Regions from separate parts of the Cryptosporangium sp. NPDC051539 genome, predicted to be linked through region 2. Evidence: riboswitches for the same ligand, from Rfam matches in the RefSeq annotation. Region 2 holds a riboswitch; the other holds the start of a gene.
What was found. A riboswitch is a leader RNA that binds a small molecule or an ion and turns the genes downstream of it on or off. The one in region 2 is predicted to bind thiamine pyrophosphate.

Region 1: linked by a shared signal. The riboswitch ahead of thiC (phosphomethylpyrimidine synthase ThiC) and the one ahead of ACIBZJ_RS18600 (thiamine ABC transporter substrate binding subunit) in region 2 are both predicted to bind thiamine pyrophosphate.

What each region holds. Positions count from the first base shown of each region.
Region 1 covers NZ_JBITDV010000004.1:388,899-398,374, forward strand. The annotation lists gene ACIBZJ_RS15435 (response regulator) at 1-616, shown strand, start outside; gene thiE (thiamine phosphate synthase) at 623-1,255, opposite strand; gene ACIBZJ_RS15445 (thiazole synthase) at 1,255-2,028, opposite strand; gene thiS (sulfur carrier protein ThiS) at 2,050-2,262, opposite strand; gene thiO (glycine oxidase ThiO) at 2,292-3,452, opposite strand; gene thiD (bifunctional hydroxymethylpyrimidine kinase/phosphomethylpyrimidine kinase) at 3,449-4,402, opposite strand; gene thiC (phosphomethylpyrimidine synthase ThiC) at 4,399-6,153, opposite strand; TPP riboswitch at 6,145-6,269, opposite strand; gene ACIBZJ_RS15470 (MFS transporter) at 6,348-7,505, opposite strand; gene ACIBZJ_RS15475 (YqjF family protein) at 7,562-8,278, shown strand; gene ACIBZJ_RS15480 (PLP-dependent cysteine synthase family protein) at 8,629-9,476, opposite strand, start outside.
Region 2 covers NZ_JBITDV010000005.1:464,446-473,921, forward strand. The annotation lists gene ACIBZJ_RS18580 (enoyl-CoA hydratase-related protein) at 1-635, shown strand, start outside; gene ACIBZJ_RS18585 (hypothetical protein) at 651-1,004, opposite strand; gene ACIBZJ_RS18590 (ABC transporter ATP-binding protein) at 1,060-2,055, opposite strand; gene ACIBZJ_RS18595 (ABC transporter permease) at 2,052-3,647, opposite strand; gene ACIBZJ_RS18600 (thiamine ABC transporter substrate binding subunit) at 3,623-4,669, opposite strand; TPP riboswitch at 4,741-4,827, opposite strand; gene ACIBZJ_RS18605 (GTPase) at 4,902-6,602, shown strand; gene ACIBZJ_RS18610 (GTPase) at 6,599-8,338, shown strand; gene ACIBZJ_RS18615 (hypothetical protein) at 8,389-9,476, opposite strand, start outside.

The sequences.
Region 1 (9,476 bases), on a different contig from region 2:
GCTGGTGCGGGCCGGACTGACGATGATCCTGGCGGGGACCGACGACCTGCAGGTCGTCGGCGAGGCCTCCGACGGCGTCGAGGTCCCCGCCGCGGTCCGGAGCGTCCGGCCGGACGTCGTCCTGATGGACATCCGGATGCCCCGGCAAGACGGGCTGGCCGCCACCGAAGCACTACGCCGGACGCCCGACGCGCCCGAGGTCATCGTCCTGACGACGTTCGACGCGGACGAGTACGTGCTGCGCGCGCTGCGCTCCGGAGCCGGCGGGTTCCTGCTCAAAGACACCGCGCCGGCCGAGATCGTGCGGGCGATCCGGGCGGTCGCGGCCGGGGAGCCGATGCTCTCCCCCACCGTTACGCGTCAGCTGATCGCGCACGTCGCCGAGTCCGGGGTCGACGCGCGGAAGACGTCCGCGCTGCGGGCGCTGGAGCAGCTCAGCCCGCGGGAGCGGGAGGTCGCTGCGGCGGTGGGGCGGGGTGCGTCGAACGCGGAGATCGGCACCGAGCTGTTCATGAGCATCGCCACGGTGAAGGCGCACGTGTCGCGGATCCTCACCCGGCTGGGGCTGAACAACCGCGTGCAGCTGGCGCTGCTCGCCCACGACGCCGGCGTCTGATCCGCACTACTCCGCGGTCAGCGCACCGCGGAGACGCTGGGCCGCGGCTTTCGGCTCGTCGGCTCCGGTGAGCGCACGGACGACGACGATTCTCGTCGCGCCGGCGGCTTTCACCTCGGCCACTCGGGGCTCGTCGATGCCGCCGATCGCGAACCAGGGGCGTTCGGGTGCGGCGGCCGCGGTCTCCCGGACCAGGCCCAGGCCGGCGGCGGGGCGACCGGGCTTGGTGGGGGTCTCCCAGCAGGGGCCGGTGCAGAAGTAGTCGACGCCGGGTTCCCGGGCGGCCTCCCGGGCCTGCCGGGCCGAGTGGGTCGAGCGTCCGATCAGGACGTCGTCACCGAGGATCCGGCGGGCGACCGGGACCGGGAGGTCGTCCTGGCCGAGGTGGAGGACGTCGGCTCCGGCGGCCGCGGCGACGTCGGCGCGGTCGTTGACGGCGAGCAGGGCGCCGTGCCGGTCACAGAGCTCACGCAGCAGCGCGAGCCGCCGGAGCTCGGTGCGGGCCTCGATGTCCTTCTCGCGCAGCTGCACGACGTCGACGCCGCCCGCGAGGGCGGCGTCGACGAATTCGGCCAGGTCGGGCCGGTCGGCCGTGCAGAGGTACAACCGCGCGCCCGCCAGCCGTTCCCGTCGGTCGATCACGGCACCGGAGGCGAGGAGGCCTGGGCGTACCAGCGGCGGGGAGCCCGGCCGGCCCGGTAGGCCAGACGGCCGGCCTCGACCGCGAGGCGCATCGCGGTGGCCATCGCGACCGGGTCGCGGGCGCCGGTGACCGCGGTCGCGAGCAGGACGCCGTCGCAGCCGAGCTCCATCGCCTGGGCGGCGTCGCTCGCGGTGCCGATCCCGGCGTCGAGAATGACCGGAACCGTCGCCTCCTCGACGATCAGCGCGAGGTTGTGCGGGTTACGGATGCCGAGCCCGGACCCGATCGGCGACCCGAGCGGCATGACCGCCGAACACCCGACGTCGGCGAGCCGGCGGGCCAGGATCGGATCGTCGTTCGTGTACGGCAGGACGGTGAACCCGTCCGCGACCAGCTGTTCGGCGGCGACGAGCAGCTCCACCGGGTCCGGGAGCAGCGTCCGGTCGTCGGCGACCACCTCGAGCTTCACCCAGTCGGTCTCCAGCGCGTCCCGTCCGAGCTGCGCGGTGAGCACGGCCTCGGGGGCCGTGCGGCACCCCGCGGTGTTCGGCAGCGGCTCGATGCCGTACTCCCGGAGCAGCGGAGACACGCCCAGCCCGGACGCCGGGTCGACCCGGCGCATCGAGACCGTGGTGAGGACCGTGCCGGAGGCGCGTAACGCCTCGCCGAGCGTCGCGAGGCTGATCGAGCCGCCTCCGGTTCCCATGATGAGCCGGGATGCGAGTGGCTTCCCGGCGATGACCAACGTATCGGTAACCGAGACCGTCATCTGTCCCCTCCTTCGTTGCCGTCATCCACCTTGCACAGCGGTGATCACCTCGACGGTGTCGCCGTCGGCGAGCCGGACCCGGGCCCAGCCGCCGCGCGGCACCACCTCGCCGTTGACCGCCACCGCGACGCCCTGGGCGAATCCCGCCGGGCGCTGCGTCACGTGCTGGACGACCGCCGCGACGGTCGGATCGCTCACGTCGACCTCTCGGCCGTTCACCCGTAACGTCGTCATCGGCTGTACCCCGTCCGGTCCTGAATGGATCATCGAATTCCGGCGGACGCGAATCGCGAGGGTGCGAAAGCCGCGGCGACCAGCGGGTCGGGGGCCGGGCCGGCACCGGCCACCAGGTACGCGACCAGGGCCGCGGTGAGCGGGGCGAACAGGATCCCGTTGCGGCCGTGCCCGGTCGCGACGAAGCCGTCGCCGAGGCGTCCGACGATCGGAGCGCCGTCGGTGCTCACCGGCCGCAGCCCGGCCGACGTTTCGACGAGCGCGTACTCGTCGACGGCAGGCAGGACCCGGCGGGCGTCGGCGAGCAGCCGGTGGACACCGCCCGCGGTGACCGTGCGATCGAAGCCGACCTCGTCCTGGGTCGCGCCGATCACGAGCTCACCGGTCGCCCGGGGCACCAGGTAGACGCCACGCCCGTCGACGAGTGCGCGGATCGTGCGGGTCAGCGTCGGGGTGGTGCGCGTGGCGGCGAGCCGCAGGATCTCGCCGCGAACCGGGCGGACCGCGCCGTCGAACGCGGGCAGGAGCCGAGGCGTCCAGGCCCCGGCGGCGGTCACGGTGACGCGGTCGGGGTCGCGCGCGTCGGTCGCGGCCCCGGGTGCGGCGCCGCCGCCGGCCTCGGCGGGCGGGGCCGTGCGGGCGGCCGGGGTGGTCCGGAAGGTGACGCCGGCGGCGTCGGTGGCGGCGCGGAGCGCGCGCAGGAGCGCGCGGTTGTCGACGCTGTGGTCGCCGGGGACGTCCAGGGCTCCGCGGACGCCAGGGGCCAGTGCGGGCTCGGCCCGGCGCGCCTCCGTGCCGGTCAGCCGCTCGACGTCGACGCCCAGGCCGGCCAGGCGGGCGGCCAGGTCGTCGAGCGCGTCGAGGTCGCCGGCGGTGTACCCCACGACGAGCGTGCCGGTCGTCCGGTAGCCGGGGTCGACGCCGGTCGCGGCGAGTGCCTCGGCGAACTCGGGCCACGCTTCGACGGCCAGCCGTCCCGCCGCGAGGAGCGCCGGTTCGGTCGGGTGAGCCTCGGCGATCGGCGCGAGCATCCCGGCGGCGACCGGACTCGCGCCCTGCGAAGGGTCGGGGTCGATCACCGTGACCGCGGCCCCGGCCCGGGCCAGCGCCCACGCACTGGACAGCCCGATGACCCCCGCCCCGACGACGGTGACCCGAGGCCCATCCCCGCGGGCCGGACCTCCCGTCACGGGCCCGCCTCGACCCGCGCGCCCGCCCCCGCCGCGCCGGATGCCGCCCCGCCACCAGAGGCCGCCGAACCACCACCGGAGACCGCCCCGCCACCGGAGACCGCCGCACCACTCAGGAACGCCGGGCCGCCGGGGGCTGCCGGGTCGGAGGGGGGCGTCGACTCGTGGGCCGGGGGGTGGCCTACCGGGCCGTGGCCGGCTCCGACCGAGTAGCCGGCCGCGACGGCTCGGGTCACGTAGCGCTTGGCGGTCTCGACCGCGACGGTGAGGGAATCACCCAGCGCCAGGCGGGCGGTGATCGCGGCCGCGAGCGTGTCGCCGCTGCCGTGGGTGTTGCCGGTCTCGATCCGGGCGGCGTCCAGCCAGAGCTCGGTGGACCCGTCGGTCAGCAGGTCACGGCTACGCGGCCCGGTGCCGTGCCCGCCCTTCACCAGCGCGTATCGCGGCCCGAGCGCCAGCAACGCCCGGGCTGCGGCCGGCTGGTCGCGCGTTCCCACCAGCAGCTCGGTCTCGTCGAGGTTCGGCGTGACGACCGTCGCCAGCGCGAACATGTCCCGCAGGGCGGCGAGCGCGTCCGGGCGCAGCAGCGCGTGGCCGTGCATCGACGCGCACACCGGATCGAGCACCAGCGGGATCGTCCCGTCACGCCCGATGCCGTGCCGGCGGAACGCGGCTCCGATCGCGAGGATGATCGGCGCGGACGCCAGCATCCCGGTCTTGACCGCGGTCGGGCGAAGGTCCTCGACGACCACCCGGATCTGCTCGGCGACGATCGCCGGCGGGATCTCGTGGACGCCGCTCACTCCGACGGTGTTCTGCACGGTCACCGCCGTGACCGCGGTGGTGCCGTGCACCCCGAACGCGGCGAACGTGTGCAGGTCGGCCTGCATCCCGGCCCCGCCCCCGGAGTCCGACCCCGCGACCGTCATCGCCACCGCCGGCCGGCTCACCCCTCACCCCGCGGCCCGACCGACCCCTCGGCCCGCGGCTCGGGCGAATCGCCTGTCCGCGGCTCGAGAGGGAGGTAGATCCGGCTGCCCGCGGCCCGGAACTCCGCCGACATCGCGGCCATTCCCGCCTCGGCGTACGCCACCTCCGCGCTGGTGGCGCCCGGCACGGCGTCCGGCTGAGCGCCTGGCACGGCATCCGGCTGGGCGCCCGGCACGGCGTCCGTTCGGGGCGCGAGCGCTCCGGCGGCGCGCCGGATCTCGTCCGCATAGGTCGTTCGCAGGTCGTGGGAGATGCGCATCGAGCAGAACTTCGGACCGCACATCGAACAGAAATGCGCGGTCTTGGCCGGCGCGGCCGGCAGCGTTTCGTCGTGGAACGACTGCGCGGTCTCGGGGTCGAGCGCCAGCGCGAACTGATCGGCCCAGCGGAACTCGAAGCGCGCGTCGGAGAGCTGATCGTCGTGCGCCCGCGCACCGGGGTGGCCCTTGGCTACGTCGGCCGCGTGCGCCGCGATCTTGTACGCGATCACCCCGGCCTTGACGTCGTCCCGGTCCGGCAGCCCGAGATGCTCCTTCGGCGTGACGTAACAGAGCATCGCGGTGCCGTGCCAGGCGATCATCGCCGCGCCGATCGCCGACGTGATGTGGTCGTACCCCGGCGCGACGTCGGTCGCGAGCGGACCGAGCGTGTAGAACGGCGCCTCGTCGCACCACTCCTGCTGCAGCCGGACGTTCTCGGCGATCTTGTCCATCGGCACGTGCCCGGGGCCTTCGATCATCGTCTGCACGCCGTGCTGTTTCGCGACCTTCGTCAGCTCTCCCAGCGTGCGCAGTTCGGCGAGTTGAGCGTCGTCGTTGGCGTCGTGGACCGAACCCGGACGCAGGCCGTCGCCCAGCGAGAACGTCACGTCGTACGCACGGAGGATCTCGCAGAGCGCATCGAAGTGCGTGTACAGGAAGTTCTCCCGGTGGTGCGCCAGACACCACGCGGCGAGGATCGACCCGCCGCGGGAGACGATGCCGGTCTTGCGACCGACGGTCAGCGGGACGTACTCCATCCGGACGCCCGCGTGCACGGTCATGTAGTCGACGCCCTGCTCGCACTGCTCCACGACGACGTCCCGGTAGACGTCCCAGGTCAGCGCAGTGGGATCACCGTTGACCCGCTCCAGCGCCTGGTAGATCGGGACGGTGCCGATCGGGACCGGCGAGTTGCGGAGGATCCACTCGCGGGTCTCGTGGATCCGCGGTCCGGTCGACAGGTCCATCACGGTGTCAGCGCCCCAGCGCGTCGCCCAGACCATCTTCTCGACTTCTTCGGCCGGGGACGACGTGACCGCGGACGTGCCGATGTTGGCGTTCACCTTCACCAGGAACCGTTTACCGATGATCATCGGCTCGGACTCGGGGTGGTTCACGTTGGCGGGAATCACCGCGCGGCCGGCGGCGACCTCGTCGCGGACCAGTTCGGCCGGCAGGTGCTCGCGGGCGGCGACGTACGCCATCTCGGTGGTGATCTCCCCCGCGCGGGCGGCGAGGAGCTGGGTCGGGTGGTTGCGGGACCGGACCGGCGCGGGCAGGCCACGGACGAGATCGGGGACGTAGCCGAGCTCGGTGTACGGACCGGAGGTGTCGTAGCGCTCGACGACCTCACCGGTGGTCAGTTCGATTTCACGGACGGGTACGTGCAGGTCACCGCGGTAGGACTTGCGGCTGCCCGGCAGCGGACCCGTGGACAGAATGCGGCTCATCTGAGCGCTCCCTACGCCGGCATTACCCGGTCAGGTTCGAGCGGTCGGTGGCACCGTCCGGATCGGACAGCCACCCTCTCAGCCCGCTTTCGGCGCGAGCTCCCGCGTACAAGGACGCGGTCACCATAACCCTCGCCCGCGGCGAGCGGAACCTCGCCGAGGGTGACCGTAGAGTTCCCGGACGCCGACGACGGTCAGCGGGCGGGCGCCGACAACCGGGGCACCGCGAGGACCGCCAGCACCGCGGCGCAGGCGGCGGCGGTGAACGCGGGCGGGTAGCCGGCGTGGGTGACGACGGCGCCGAGGATCGGGGCGGTGAGCGCGGCGACGGCGTTCTGGCCGGTGTTGTGGATGCCCAGCGCGCGCCCGGCCCAGCCGGGTCCGGCGTACTCGGCCACCGCCGTGAACGACAGACCGTTCGTGGAGACCGACACCACCGCGGCCGCGACCAGCGCGACCACCGTGACGCCGGGAACGCCACCGGCACCCAGCGCCAGCACCGCGAGGACGCCGGCCGTGGCCCCGGCCAGGAGGCGCATCGGCCCGGTACGGCTACCGGCGCGGTCCGACCACCACCCGGCGAACAGCCGGGCCGCCGCTCCCCCGAAGGCCGCGACCGCGAGCAGGCGCCCGGCCGGTGCGGCGTCCCAGTGCTGGGTGTCGACGAGGAACACCAGGCCGAACGTGGCCACCGCGAACTGCGGGAACACCAGCAGCGCACCGGCGCCGTGCAGACGCCAAAGCACCGGGGCGCGGTAGGGGTTGCCGTTCGTCGTGGCCGCGGCCTCGGCCGACCGCGCCGGATCGCGGACCACGACCGCGATCAGCACCGCGGTGGCCAGGCAGAAGACGGCCAGGAACAGCAGCGCGGGGTTGCGCCCGGTGGAGCTCAGCACCGGAATCGTCACCGCGGCCACCGCGACGCCGAGCGGCTGGGCCATCTGCCGGATGCCCATCGCCAGGCCCCGCTCGGCCGGACCGAACCAGCCCAGGATCAGGCGTCCGCTGGCCGCGTTCACCGATCCGGCGGCGGCGCCCGCGACGACGAGCACGGCGCCGAGGACGACCGGCCCGCGCGCGGCCGACGCGGCGAGCAACCCGGCACCGGCGCCGGCCAGACCCAGCGCGATGACGCCCCGCTCGCCGTAGCGGTCGGCCAGCGCACCCCAGACGACCAGCGTCGCGAGCAGGCCGAACGTCGGACAGGCGACGAGGATCGCGGCCTGGGTCAGCGAGAGGCCGTCGGCGCGCAGACGCGGGAGGAGGTACGGCAGCCCGTAGAGGAACGCGCACCCGGCCGTCATCCCGGCCACGCCCGCCGCCAGCACCACCCAACGTCGTCCAGATTCCATATAACGAGACTATCTTCCCAATATATGGGAAGGCGCGAGGGGTTACGCTGGGAGCCGTGGAGATCGCGGAGCCGGTGACGCCGACCGCGCCGCGGCCGATCGGCCGGGCGGTGCTGACGCAGTGGTGGCGCGAGTTGGCGTTCCTGCACTGGCCGGTGGATCCGGCCGTGGTGGCGCCGCTGCTTCCGGCCGGCACCCGGCCCGACACGCTCGACGGCGTGACGTACGTCGGGTTGATCGGCTTCCGGATGGACCGGGTCGGGCTCGGGGCCGGCGTCCCGTACTTCGGGCGGTTCGCGGAGACGAACGTCCGCCTGTACTCGGTGGACGACGCCGGGCGCCGCGGGGTGGTGTTCCGTTCCTTGGACGCCGCGCGGCTACTGCCCGTGGTGGTCGGGCGGGTCGCGCTGGGGCTGAACTACGTGTGGTCGAAGATGTCGGTCGAGCGCTCCGGCGACGGCGCGTACACGTACCGGAGCCGTCGGCGCTGGCCCGACGCCGGACCGAGGGCCGCGTTCACGGTGGTACCGGGAGGTCCGGCGCCGAAGGACCCGCTCAACGACTTCCTCACCGCGCGCTGGGGGCTGCACACCAGCCGGCGCGGCACGACGATCTACCTGCCGAACGAACACCCCGCCTGGCCGCTACGCACGGCGACGCTCGAACACCTCGACGAGACCGTGCTCAGCGCCGCCGGCCTTGCCGTCGAGGGTCCGCCACCGTCAGTTCTCTTCAGCGACGGCGTCCCGGTGAAGTTCGGCCCTCCGGCCTAGTACGGCAACGACAGTAGGCCGCGGCCCGATGCCCCGGTCCAGCGGAAATGGTTATCGATGGAAAGTTGCTGGTGCTCTCGCGTGGGTGATGTTCCATCGATCTCGGCGTTCCCCGAATGATTCACCCATGACCAGCCACACAGCCCGGGCTTGGTGCGGGAATCAGACGGGTCGTCCCAGTCGACGAGACGGAGTCCAGATCATGGGACCCCGTGACACGACCTGGATGCCGGACCGGCCGGTCCCGTGCCGAATGCCGTTGCAGTACTAAGGCCGCCTTTCAAAGGTTCAGGTCGCCGTGGGCGTGGGCCAGGCGGCGACCGGCGGGCTGCTGGCCTTTGAGACGCGGCCTAAGCCCACAGCTGACCCTCGAGGGCGGCTTCGGCTTCGGCCAGGGTGCCGGCGTAGGCGCCGGTCGACAGGTACTTCCAGCCGCCGTCCGCGACGATGAACACGATGTCGGCGTGCTGGCCGGCCTTCTGCGCCTTGTGCGCGGTCGCCAGCGCCGCGTGCAGGATCGCCCCGGTCGAGATACCGGCGAAGATGCCCTCGACCTCGATCAGCTGCCGGGTGCGCAGCAGCGCGTCGCGCGGACCGACCGAGAACCGGGTCGTCAGCACGCTGGCGTCGTACAGCTCCGGCACGAAGCCCTCGTCGATGTTGCGGAGCCCGTAGACGAGCTCGCCGTAACGCGGCTCGGCCGCGATGATCTGGACGTCCGGCACCTTCTCGCGCAGGTACCGCCCGGTTCCCATCAAGGTGCCGGTCGTTCCCAGCCCCGCCACGAAGTGGGTGATGGACGGACAGTCGCGCAGGATCTCCGGACCGGTCGTCTCGTAGTGCGCGCGCGCGTTCGCCGGGTTGCCGTACTGGTAGAGCATCTTCCAGTCGGGGTGTTCCTCGGCCAGCTGCTTGGCCATCGCCACGGCCTGGTTCGACCCGCCCGCGGCCGGCGACGAGATGATCTCGGCCCCGTACATGCCGAGCAGCTGCCTGCGCTCGATCGAGGTGTTCTCGGGCATCACGCAGATCAGCCGGTAGCCCTTGAGCTTGGCCGCCATCGCCAGCGAGATGCCGGTGTTGCCGCTCGTCGGCTCGAGGATCGTGTCTCCCGGCCGGAGCAGACCCTCCTGCTCGGCCTGGTTGACCATGTACAGCGCCGGGCGGTCCTTGACCGAACCGGTCGGGTTACGGTCTT
Region 2 (9,476 bases):
AGGCGGCGAAGAGCCCGGCCGCCGAGGCGTGGGCGAACATCACCGCGATCAACGACGTCTGCCGTGAGCTGATCACCACCCGGGGCCAGGTCACGATCGCGGCGTTCAGCGGCAGCGCCGGCGCCGGCGGCGTGATGCTGCCGCTCGGCGCCGACCTGGTCGTCGCACGCGACGGTGTCGTGCTCAACCCGTACTACGAGATGGGGCTCACCGGCTCCGAGCTGCACACGTACACGCTGCCGCGCCGGGTCGGGCCGGAGGCGGCGAGACGGCTGCTCGGCGACGCGCTGCCGGTGGGCGTGACCGAGGCGAAGCGGCTCGGGATGATCGACGAGATCGGACCGCGGGACCCGGCCCGGTTCAGCGGGTGGCTGCACGAGGTGGCGCTGCGCTACCGGGATCGCGAGCTGCGCGAGCGGACGCTGCGCCGCAAGGCCGAGACGCTCGATCGCGACCTGTCGGTCAAGCCCCTGGACGCCTACGAGGCCTGCGAGCTCGGCGAGATGGCCCAGGACATGTTCGACGATCGGCAGGGCTTCGCCGCCGCGCGGCGGGCGTTCGTCCGCAAGGAGGCGCCGGACCGCACACCGGCCAAACTGGCGCTCCACCGAGCGCCGGGTTTCGTACGAGGTTAGGGACCTGCTCCTACGTCACGCCGGTCGCTGGACGGCGGCCAGCGTGGCCTCCCAATCGATGGCGACCGCCTGCGGGTCGCTCGGCAGCACCCGGACGCAGATCTGGGCGCCCGGGTAGGTCAGCGGCACCGCGGCCGGCGGCACCGGGTTACCGATCCGTACCTCGTACGCCTCCGTGCCGGGTACGGCCACGGTCAGCACGAACTCGTACAGGCTGACGCCGTAGGGGCTACGCATGCCCAGCGGCCCGCTCGCCCCGATCGTCGCTTCGGCCGGCGTCCCGGTCTCCAGCAGCTCCGCCGTGCTCGGCCCGCTCGCGTGATCAGAGGGCAGATCGTCGTCGGAGTGCTGTTCAGCGAAAGGTCCCATGGATCGGAACCTACAAACGTTTCCGGACCATGTCGCCGGAAGTGACGTCCACCCGTCAGTCCCAAGTTCCGCCCGGCAACACAACGGCCTCCGCCGGGTCGAGACCCACCGAGACCGTCTGCCCGGCCGACGGTGCCGAGGCGGGCGGCCAGTGCGCCTCCAGCGGCGGCGCCCCCGCGACCGTGAGCAGCACTTCTACTCTTTCTCCGGCAAATGTGGCCACATCGACCGTCGCCTCGATGTCCCCGCCCGGCCGGACGCCCGCCGGCCGGATCAGCACCGCACGCTCCCCGTCCGGAGCGTCCACCGCGACCGGTCCCCACGGGGTCGCGGCGTAGCCGTCAGTGATCACCGCCCGGGGGGCGACGTTCGTGAACCCGAGGAACCGGGCGACGAATTCCGACGCCGGTCGCTCCCACACCTCGCGCGGCGTCCCGACCTGCGCGATGCGCCCGTCCGCCATCACCACGACCCGGTCCGCGAGCGCGAACGCCTCCCGCTGGTCGTGGGTCACCGCGAGCACGGTCGTCCCGAGCCGGACGAACAACCGGCGCAGCTCGACGACCAGCCGCTCGCGCAGCGCCCGGTCGAGCTGGCCGAGCGGCTCGTCGAGCATCAGCAGGCGAGGGGACGGCGCCAGCGCGCGGGCCAGCGCGACCCGCTGCTGCTCACCGCCGGAGAGCGTGTCCACCCGCCGCGACCCCGCGTCGGGGAGGCCGACGAGCTCCAGCAGAGAGCCGACGTCGGCGGAACCATTGCCGAAGCGGATGTTCCCGGCCACGTCCCGGTGCGGGAACAGCGCGCCGTCCTGGAACATCAGCCCGAGCCCGCGTCGGTGCGGCGGCACCCCGGTGACGTCCACGCCGTCGAGGACGACCCGGCCCGAGGACGGCGCCTGCAGACCGGCCACCACGCGGAGCAGAGTGCTCTTCCCGCTGCCGCTGGGGCCGAGGACGGCGACCACCTCCGAATCGGCGACCGCCAGGTCGACGTCCGCCAAAGCGTCGGCCGTACCGAAACGGACCGACACGCCCGCGACCGACAGGCTCACAGCTCTCCTCCCGCGTTCGCCGGCCTCAGCCGGTCAAGAACGACCAGCGTGACCGAGCACAGCACCATCAGGATCGTGGCCAGGGCCATGGCCTGGCCGCTGTTGACCTCGCCGGGGCGGCCCAACAGGGTCGCGATCGCGACCGGGATCGTCGGGCTGTCCGCGCGGGCGATGAAGACGGTCGCTCCGAACTCGCCGAGCGAGATCGCGAACGCGAAGCCGGTCGCGGCGGCCAGCGCGCGCCAGACCAGCGGCAGGTCGACGCGCCACCAGACCCGCAGCGGCGAGGCCCCGAGAACGGCGGCCGCCTCCCGCAGACGGTCGTCGATCGCCCGCAACACCGGCAACACGGCCCGGACGACGAACGGCACCGCCACCAGCGCCTGCGCACAGGGCACGAGCAGCGCCGAGTCGCGCAGGTCGAGCGGTGGTTCGTCCAGGGCGATCAGGAAGCCGAAGCCGACCGTCACGGCCGACGTCCCCAACGGAAGCATGAGCAGCAAGCCGAACGCGCCGCCGAGCCGGCCCGGGCGGGTCAGTACGACGGCGGCGCAGACGCCGATCACGACGGCGAGCGCGGTCGCGACGAGCGCGTACTGCAGCGACGTCCAGACGGTCTGCCAGGCGGGGACCGGCAGGGCGCTGGAGGCGTCCGACCGGGCCAACGCCCTCCAGTAGGTGAGCGCGTAGCCGTGGGACGTGGCGAACGAGCGCTCGACCAGCACGGCGAGCGGTGCCAGCAGCAGCCCGACGAGCACGACCAGGTTCAGAACGACGAAGGCCCACTCGAACCGCCCCCGCGGACGCCGGGGCCGCGGTTCGGCCAGGCGGGCGGCCCGGGCCCGGCCGGTGAGCAGGCCGTCGAGCGCGAGCAGCACGGCGACGACGGCGAACTGCACGAGCGAGAGCACGGCGGCGCCGGAGAGGTCGAGCTGGTAGACCGTGCGGCGGTAGATCTCGACCTCGAGCGTCGCGTACCCGGGGCCGCCGAGGATCTGCACGATGCCGAACGAGGTGAACGTGAACAGGAACACGACGGTCGAGGCGGCCGCGATCGCGGGCCGGAGAGCCGGCCACGTCACCCGGGCGAAGGCACCCCATCGAGAGGCCCCGAGCACCCGGGCCGCTTCCTCCTGACGCCGGTCGAGTTGCCCCCAGACGCTGCCGACGATCCGCACGACGACCGCGTAGTTGAAGAACACGTGCGCGGCGAGAATCGCCCAGACCGTGCGATCCAGTTCGATCCCCAGCAGGCCGTCCGGTCCGATCAGCGCCAGGAACGCTGCCCCGACCACCACGGTCGGCAGCACGAACGGCACCGTGACCAGCGCTTTGATCAGCGCACGGCCGGGCAGGTCGAACCGGGCCAGCACGGCCGCACCCGGCAGTGCCACCAGCACGGTGAGCACGGTGGACGCGACGGCCTGCCAGATCGTGAACCAGAGCACGTGCCGGACTCCCGGATCGCCGAGCAGGCCCAGCCCGCGGCCTTCTCCGAGCCCGAGCCCGACCAGCGAGGCGACCGGGTACGCGAAGAAGACCGCGAGGAAGGCCAGCGGGACGACCGCTAGCGCAAGACGGCGTTTGTCCACGCGTCGATCCAGGCATCCCGGTTCTTCGTGATGTCAGCGGCCGGCAGCGTCAGCGGCTTCTCCGGCGTGGCCGCGTACTTCGTGAACTCGGCCGGTAGCGGAGTTCCGGTCACCGACGGGTACACGAACATCTGCAGCGGCATGTCCTTCTGGAACTCGGCCGAGAGCAGGAAATCCAGCAGCTTCTTGCCCCCGGACGGGTTCTTCGCGCCGTCCAGCAGACCGGCGTACTCGATCTGCCGGAAGCAGGTGTTGGTCGCGACGCCGGACGGAGCGTGGGCCGGCTTCTTCTCCGCGTACACGACCTCGGCCGGCGGGCTGGAGGCGTACGACACGACCAGCGGCCGGTTGCCCTTGCCCTGCGACCCGACCGTGAATCGCTGCTGGTAGGCCTCTTCCCAGCCGTCGACGACCAGTGCGCCGTTGGCCTTCAGCCTGGTCCAGTAGTCCTTCCAGCCGGTGTCGCCGTAGGTGGCGACGCTCCCGAGCAGGAACGCCAGGCCCGGCGACGAGGTGGCCGGGTTCTCGACGACGAGCTGGTCCTTGTACACGGGCTTCAGCAGGTCGGCGTAGCTCGCCGGGGGCTGGAGGCCCTTCTTGGCGTAGTACGCCTTGTCGTAGTTGACGCAGACGTCGCCGTAGTCGACCGGGGCGACCTTGCCGTCGGTGTCGGCCTTCAGGGCCGCGGGCACGTTCTGGAGATTCCGCGGCTCGTACGCGGTGAAGATCCCGGCGTCCACCGCCCTCGACAGGAACGTGTTGTCGACCCCGAACAGCACGTCACCCTGCGGGTTGCCTTTGCTGAGCACGGCCTTGTTGACCAGCGCACCGGCGTCGCCGCTGCGCAGGATCTTGACCGTGAGGCCGCTCTTCTTCTGGAAGTCGGCGAGGACCTCCTTGCTGACCACGAACGACTCGTGGGTCACCAGCGTGACCGTGGTCGGGTCGGCCTTGGTGTCGTTCGAGCAGGCGGCGACCGCCAGCACCAGGACTGCCGTCGCCAGTAAACGTGGGGCACGCATCCGGTTTCCTCCGGACTCGGGCACCGGGATGAGCCGTGGGGGCATTGAAGCCGCCGGCGGGACGCCGGTTCTCCCTCCGCTGGCATTACCCAGAGCAGGTTCGACGGGTCGGCGACGCGTCGGTCGCCCTCTCAGCCCGGCTTCGCCCGAGCTCCCCGACGGACGGCTGACCGTCCGCGTTCTCGATACTAACGGTGGTTGAGGTGGTCCCAGAACGGTCACTACCTCGGGCATGGACGGTCCGCGGGTTGCCGATGCGCTGGAGGCACTCCGGGCGTCCGTCGCCGGGATCCGGTTCGGTCTGTCGGTGGCCGACGTGGACGCGGCCCGCCGTTCGCAGGCCGAGCTCGTCGGCCAGGTGGACGACTACCTTCTGCCGCGCCTTCGTCAGCTGGACGCTCCGATGCTGGTCGCCGTGGGTGGCTCGACCGGCGCGGGCAAGTCGACGCTGGTGAACACGCTGGTCGGGGCAGAGGTGAGCAAGGCCGGCTGGCTGCGGCCGACGACCCGATCGCCGGTGCTGGTGTGCAATCCCGCGGACGTCGGCTGGTTCGACACCCCGCGGATCCTGCCGGGATTGTCGAGAACGACCGGTTCGGCCGGCGAGGGCTCCCTGCAGCTCGTGCCGCATCCGGCGGTTCCGCCCGGGCTCGCGCTGCTCGATCCGCCCGACATCGACTCGGTGGTGGCGGAGAACCGCGACCTGGCCGCGCAACTGCTGGCCGCCGCCGACCTGTGGATCTTCGTCACGACCGCGGCCCGGTACGCGGACGCGGTGCCGTGGGATCTGTTGCACACCGCGGCTCAGCGCAGCACCGCGCTGGCGGTCGTGCTCAACCGCGTGCCGCCGGAGGGCGTCGACGAGATCGGTGGCCACCTGGCGACGATGCTCGCCGACGAGCACCTCGGTGACGCGGCCCTGTTCCCGATCCCGGAGGTCGAGCTCTCCTCGGAGCGCATACCGGCGGCGGCGATCGCTCCGCTGCGGTCCTGGCTCGACGCGCTGGCGGCGGACGCCGAGGCTCGGGACGCGGTGATCCGCTCGACGCTGACCGGCGCGCTGAACAGCGTCCACAAGCGCGTTTCGGATCTGGCGGGGCAGCTCGACGACCAGGTCGCAACGGCGGCTGAGCTGCGGGAACAGGCAACCGAGCGGTACCGGACCGCGCTGCGGACGGTGGACGAGGGTGTCCGCAGCGGGACCGTGCTGCGCGGCGAGGTGCTCGCGCGGTGGCAGGAGTTCGTCGGAACCGGACAGTTCACCCGGAACCTCGAGGCCCGGATCGGTGCTCTCCGCGATCGGCTGACCGCGTTCTTCACCGGCCGCACGCCGACCGCCGACGCGGTGGGGCACGCGGTCGAGAGCAACTTGCACGCGCTGATCCGGGCGGCCGCGGACGAGGCGGCGGAACAGACCGCGTCGTTGTGGCGGGGTCATCCGGCCGGGCGCGCCCTGGTGGTCCGGGATCGTTCTTCGGACGATTTCGGCGATCGGCTGGAGGCCGAGATCCGCGACTGGCAGGGGCGCGTGCTCGAACTCGTCCGGGAGGAAGGCGGGCACCGCCGCAGCGTCGCCCGGCTGACGTCGTTCGGCGTGAACGGCGCCGGACTGGTGCTGATGCTCGCGGTGTTCGCGCAGACCGGCGGGCTGTCCGGGCTGGAGGTCGTGGTGGCCGGCGGCACGTCGGCGGTGAGCCAGAAAGTGCTCGAGGCGATCTTCGGTGACACCGCGGTCCGGACGCTGGCCGCGCGGGCGCGCGACGACCTGATCGACAGCGTCGAAGTGCTGCTGGAGTCGGAGCGCGACCGGTTCGTCGCGGCGGTGGACGCGGTGGCCCCGGCCGCGGAGCAGGCGGCGACGGTCCGGGACGCGCTGGCTTCGTTCGAGGCCGCGCTGCGGACCTACCTGCGGCAGCCGGGGCTGGTTTCATGACGTTGCTGGCCCGCTCGACCGACGAGCCCGCGCTGGCGCGGCGGCTCGAGGCGCTCGACCGGATCGTGTCGCTGGGAGCCGATCGGCTCGACCCGGTGCTGCTGGATTCGGCGCGGGACCTCTCCGGGAAGGCCGCGCAGCGGCTGCGGCTGGGCGCGGAGCACACGGTCGTGGCGCTGGCCGGCACGACCGGGAGCGGGAAGTCGTCGCTGTTCAACGCGCTGGTCGGCGTCGAGCTCGCGGCCACCGGGCTGCGGCGGCCGATGACGTCGTCGGCCCAGGCTGCGGTGTGGAATCCGGACGGCGCCGGGCCGCTGCTCGACTGGCTCGACGTGCGCCGCCGCCATCATCTGGGTGACGAAGGGGCGGACGCGCTGTCCGGTCTGGTGCTGCTCGACCTGCCGGACGTCGATTCGGTGCGGGTCAACCACCGGCTGGAGGTCGATCGGCTGGTCGAGCTCGTCGACCTGATCGTCTGGGTGGTGGATCCGCAGAAGTATGCGGACGCCTCGCTGCACGATCGATACCTCAAACCGTTGCGGACGCATGCCGAGCTGACGGTCGTCGCGTTCAACCAGATCGATCGGGTGCCGGCGGGCTCGGTTCGGGCCGAGACGGTCGGAGACCTGCGGCGGCTGCTGGAGGACGAGGGGCTGGGGCGCGTGCCGGTGGTGCCGGTGTCTGCCCGGACCGGCGAAGGGGTGCCGGAGTTGCGGGCGAAGTTCGCGGCGGCGGTGGCCGAGCACGAAGCGTCGGTGCGTCGCCTGAGCGCGGACCTGCGCGCGTTGGCCGACCGCCTGGCGCCCGCCTGCGGTACGGGACCGCCCGGCGGCCGGTCGTCGGGCGGTCGGTCGTCAGGCGGCGGGGCGTCCGGCGGCGGGCTCTCGGGCGGCCGATCGGGGGTGCCGGAGGTGGAGCGGGCCGATCGGGCCGCGGTCGTGGCGGCGCTGACCGAGGCGTCGGGAGCGGACGCGGTAGCGGCGGCGGTCGCCCGCACTCATCGGAGCCGGACCAGGGCGGCGACCGGATGGCCGGTGACCCGGTGGGTCGCGAAGGTGCGCCCGAGCGCGGCGACGAGGCTCGGGCTGCCCGGAGCGCGGTTGGGCGCAGGCGCCGACCAACCGAGCGAACTCGTCCGTACCGCCCTGCCGGGTCCCTCGGCCGTGCAACGAGCCCGAGTCGACACCGCACTCCGCAACCTCGTCGACCGCTCGACATCCGGGCTGCCGGATCCGTGGCCGGCGATCGTGAGCCGGGCCGCGACCGGCCGGCGCAGCGAGCTCCCTGACCTGCTCGACCGGGCCGTGGCCGGCACCGACCTCGGCCTTTCCCGGCGTCCGCACTGGTGGGCGGTCGCCCGTCTCCTGCAGAACGTGCTGGCGTTGGTGGCGCTGGCAGGGGCGCTGTGGTTGCTCGGACTGTTCGTCCTGGAATGGTTCCGGTTGCCGGAGCCACCACTGCCCGATGTGGACGCGGGGTCGTGGCGCATTCCGGTGCCCACCGGAATGCTGCTGGGCGGCGTCGCGGTGGGGTGGATCCTGGGGTTCGTGGGTGCGCGCTTGGGGGCGCTCGGAGCGCGCCGCAGGGCGACGGCCGCGAGGCGCCGGATCCGGAGCCGGGTGGAACAGGTGGCGACGGAGGTCGTGCTCGAACCGGTGAGCACCGAGCTCACCGCGAGGGCCGAGCTCTGCGAAGCGATTGCCCGACTCCGAGGCAAAAAACGCCCCGCGTCGTGACCGGATCACGCGGACCGACGTTCGACCGACTCCTCGCCGACGCCGTACCGCTAGAGCGGAACAGAATCCGTCGGTGTCACGAGATCGACCAGCGCCGGCTCGTACAGGTCAGCCGTACGCAGTATCTCCGGATCACCCTGCCCGATTCGACGTCCGAGCTTCACGGTATCGAGCAGTTCGAGGCCGATCCGCCTCTTCTCCTCCTGCCCTACCAGCTTCGCCTGGACCAGCCATTGACATCCCTCCCGCACGAGCATCACGAAGGTGTGCGGTGAGTTGATTCCGTTCTTCCGGAATACTTCCTGCAGCTCACGGTAGGCCTCGATCGCCTCGTCGAACCGCCTCTGGTCAGAGGGAGTCATCCTCGACCTCCTCAGACACACGGCGCCGCGCGTTGTCGCGACATATGGGTCGGATTCGCCTCCGGGGCAACCTCTCGCCGACTCGAGATAGCTGGCCGCGAGCTCGATGTCTCCCCCGTCCTCCTCGACTTCGTACCGACTGCATTGCAGCCAGTAGTGGAAATCGTTGTGAAGAAGGGGATGCACGGACTGGTAGATCTCCCGGACGAGTGGCGTGGGCAAACCGAGCCGTTTGATCTCTGCATGATTTATCAGCTTGATCATGATTCGGCGATAAGTGTGGTTCGAATCCGAGATGTTGTTCGCCAACGACGCGTAATACCAAAGCATCCGCTTGATCAGCTCGGCGAGTCCGGGCGGAGACTTCTTGAGCAGTTCGACGACCCGACCGGCGATTGCCCGGTGCCGACTACGGAGCTGCTGGTCGCCGATCTCCACGAGCATTCGCTGCTTCACCAGCCGCTTCACGACCGAGTAATCCTTGGGATTCGCCCGATTCGAAGAGAGGATCCCGAGTAGCTCCGAGTAACTGATGGCAGTGGTTTTGTAGACGATTTCTTCGAACAGGCAAACGATCGAGTAGATCATCGAAGAGTGGTCATCGAGTTGGACGTACTCGCTCCGAATCTTCTCCTCGAAGCGCATGCCGGACACCACTTCGACCATTCCCGCCAGAAGATCGCGATCGGATAGCTTTCTGAACTCCGCTACGCGTTCTGGTGGAAGGTGCCGCCGCAGCTTTCCCAGTAGCCTGTTGCGCTCCAGAGCGCCGAGGA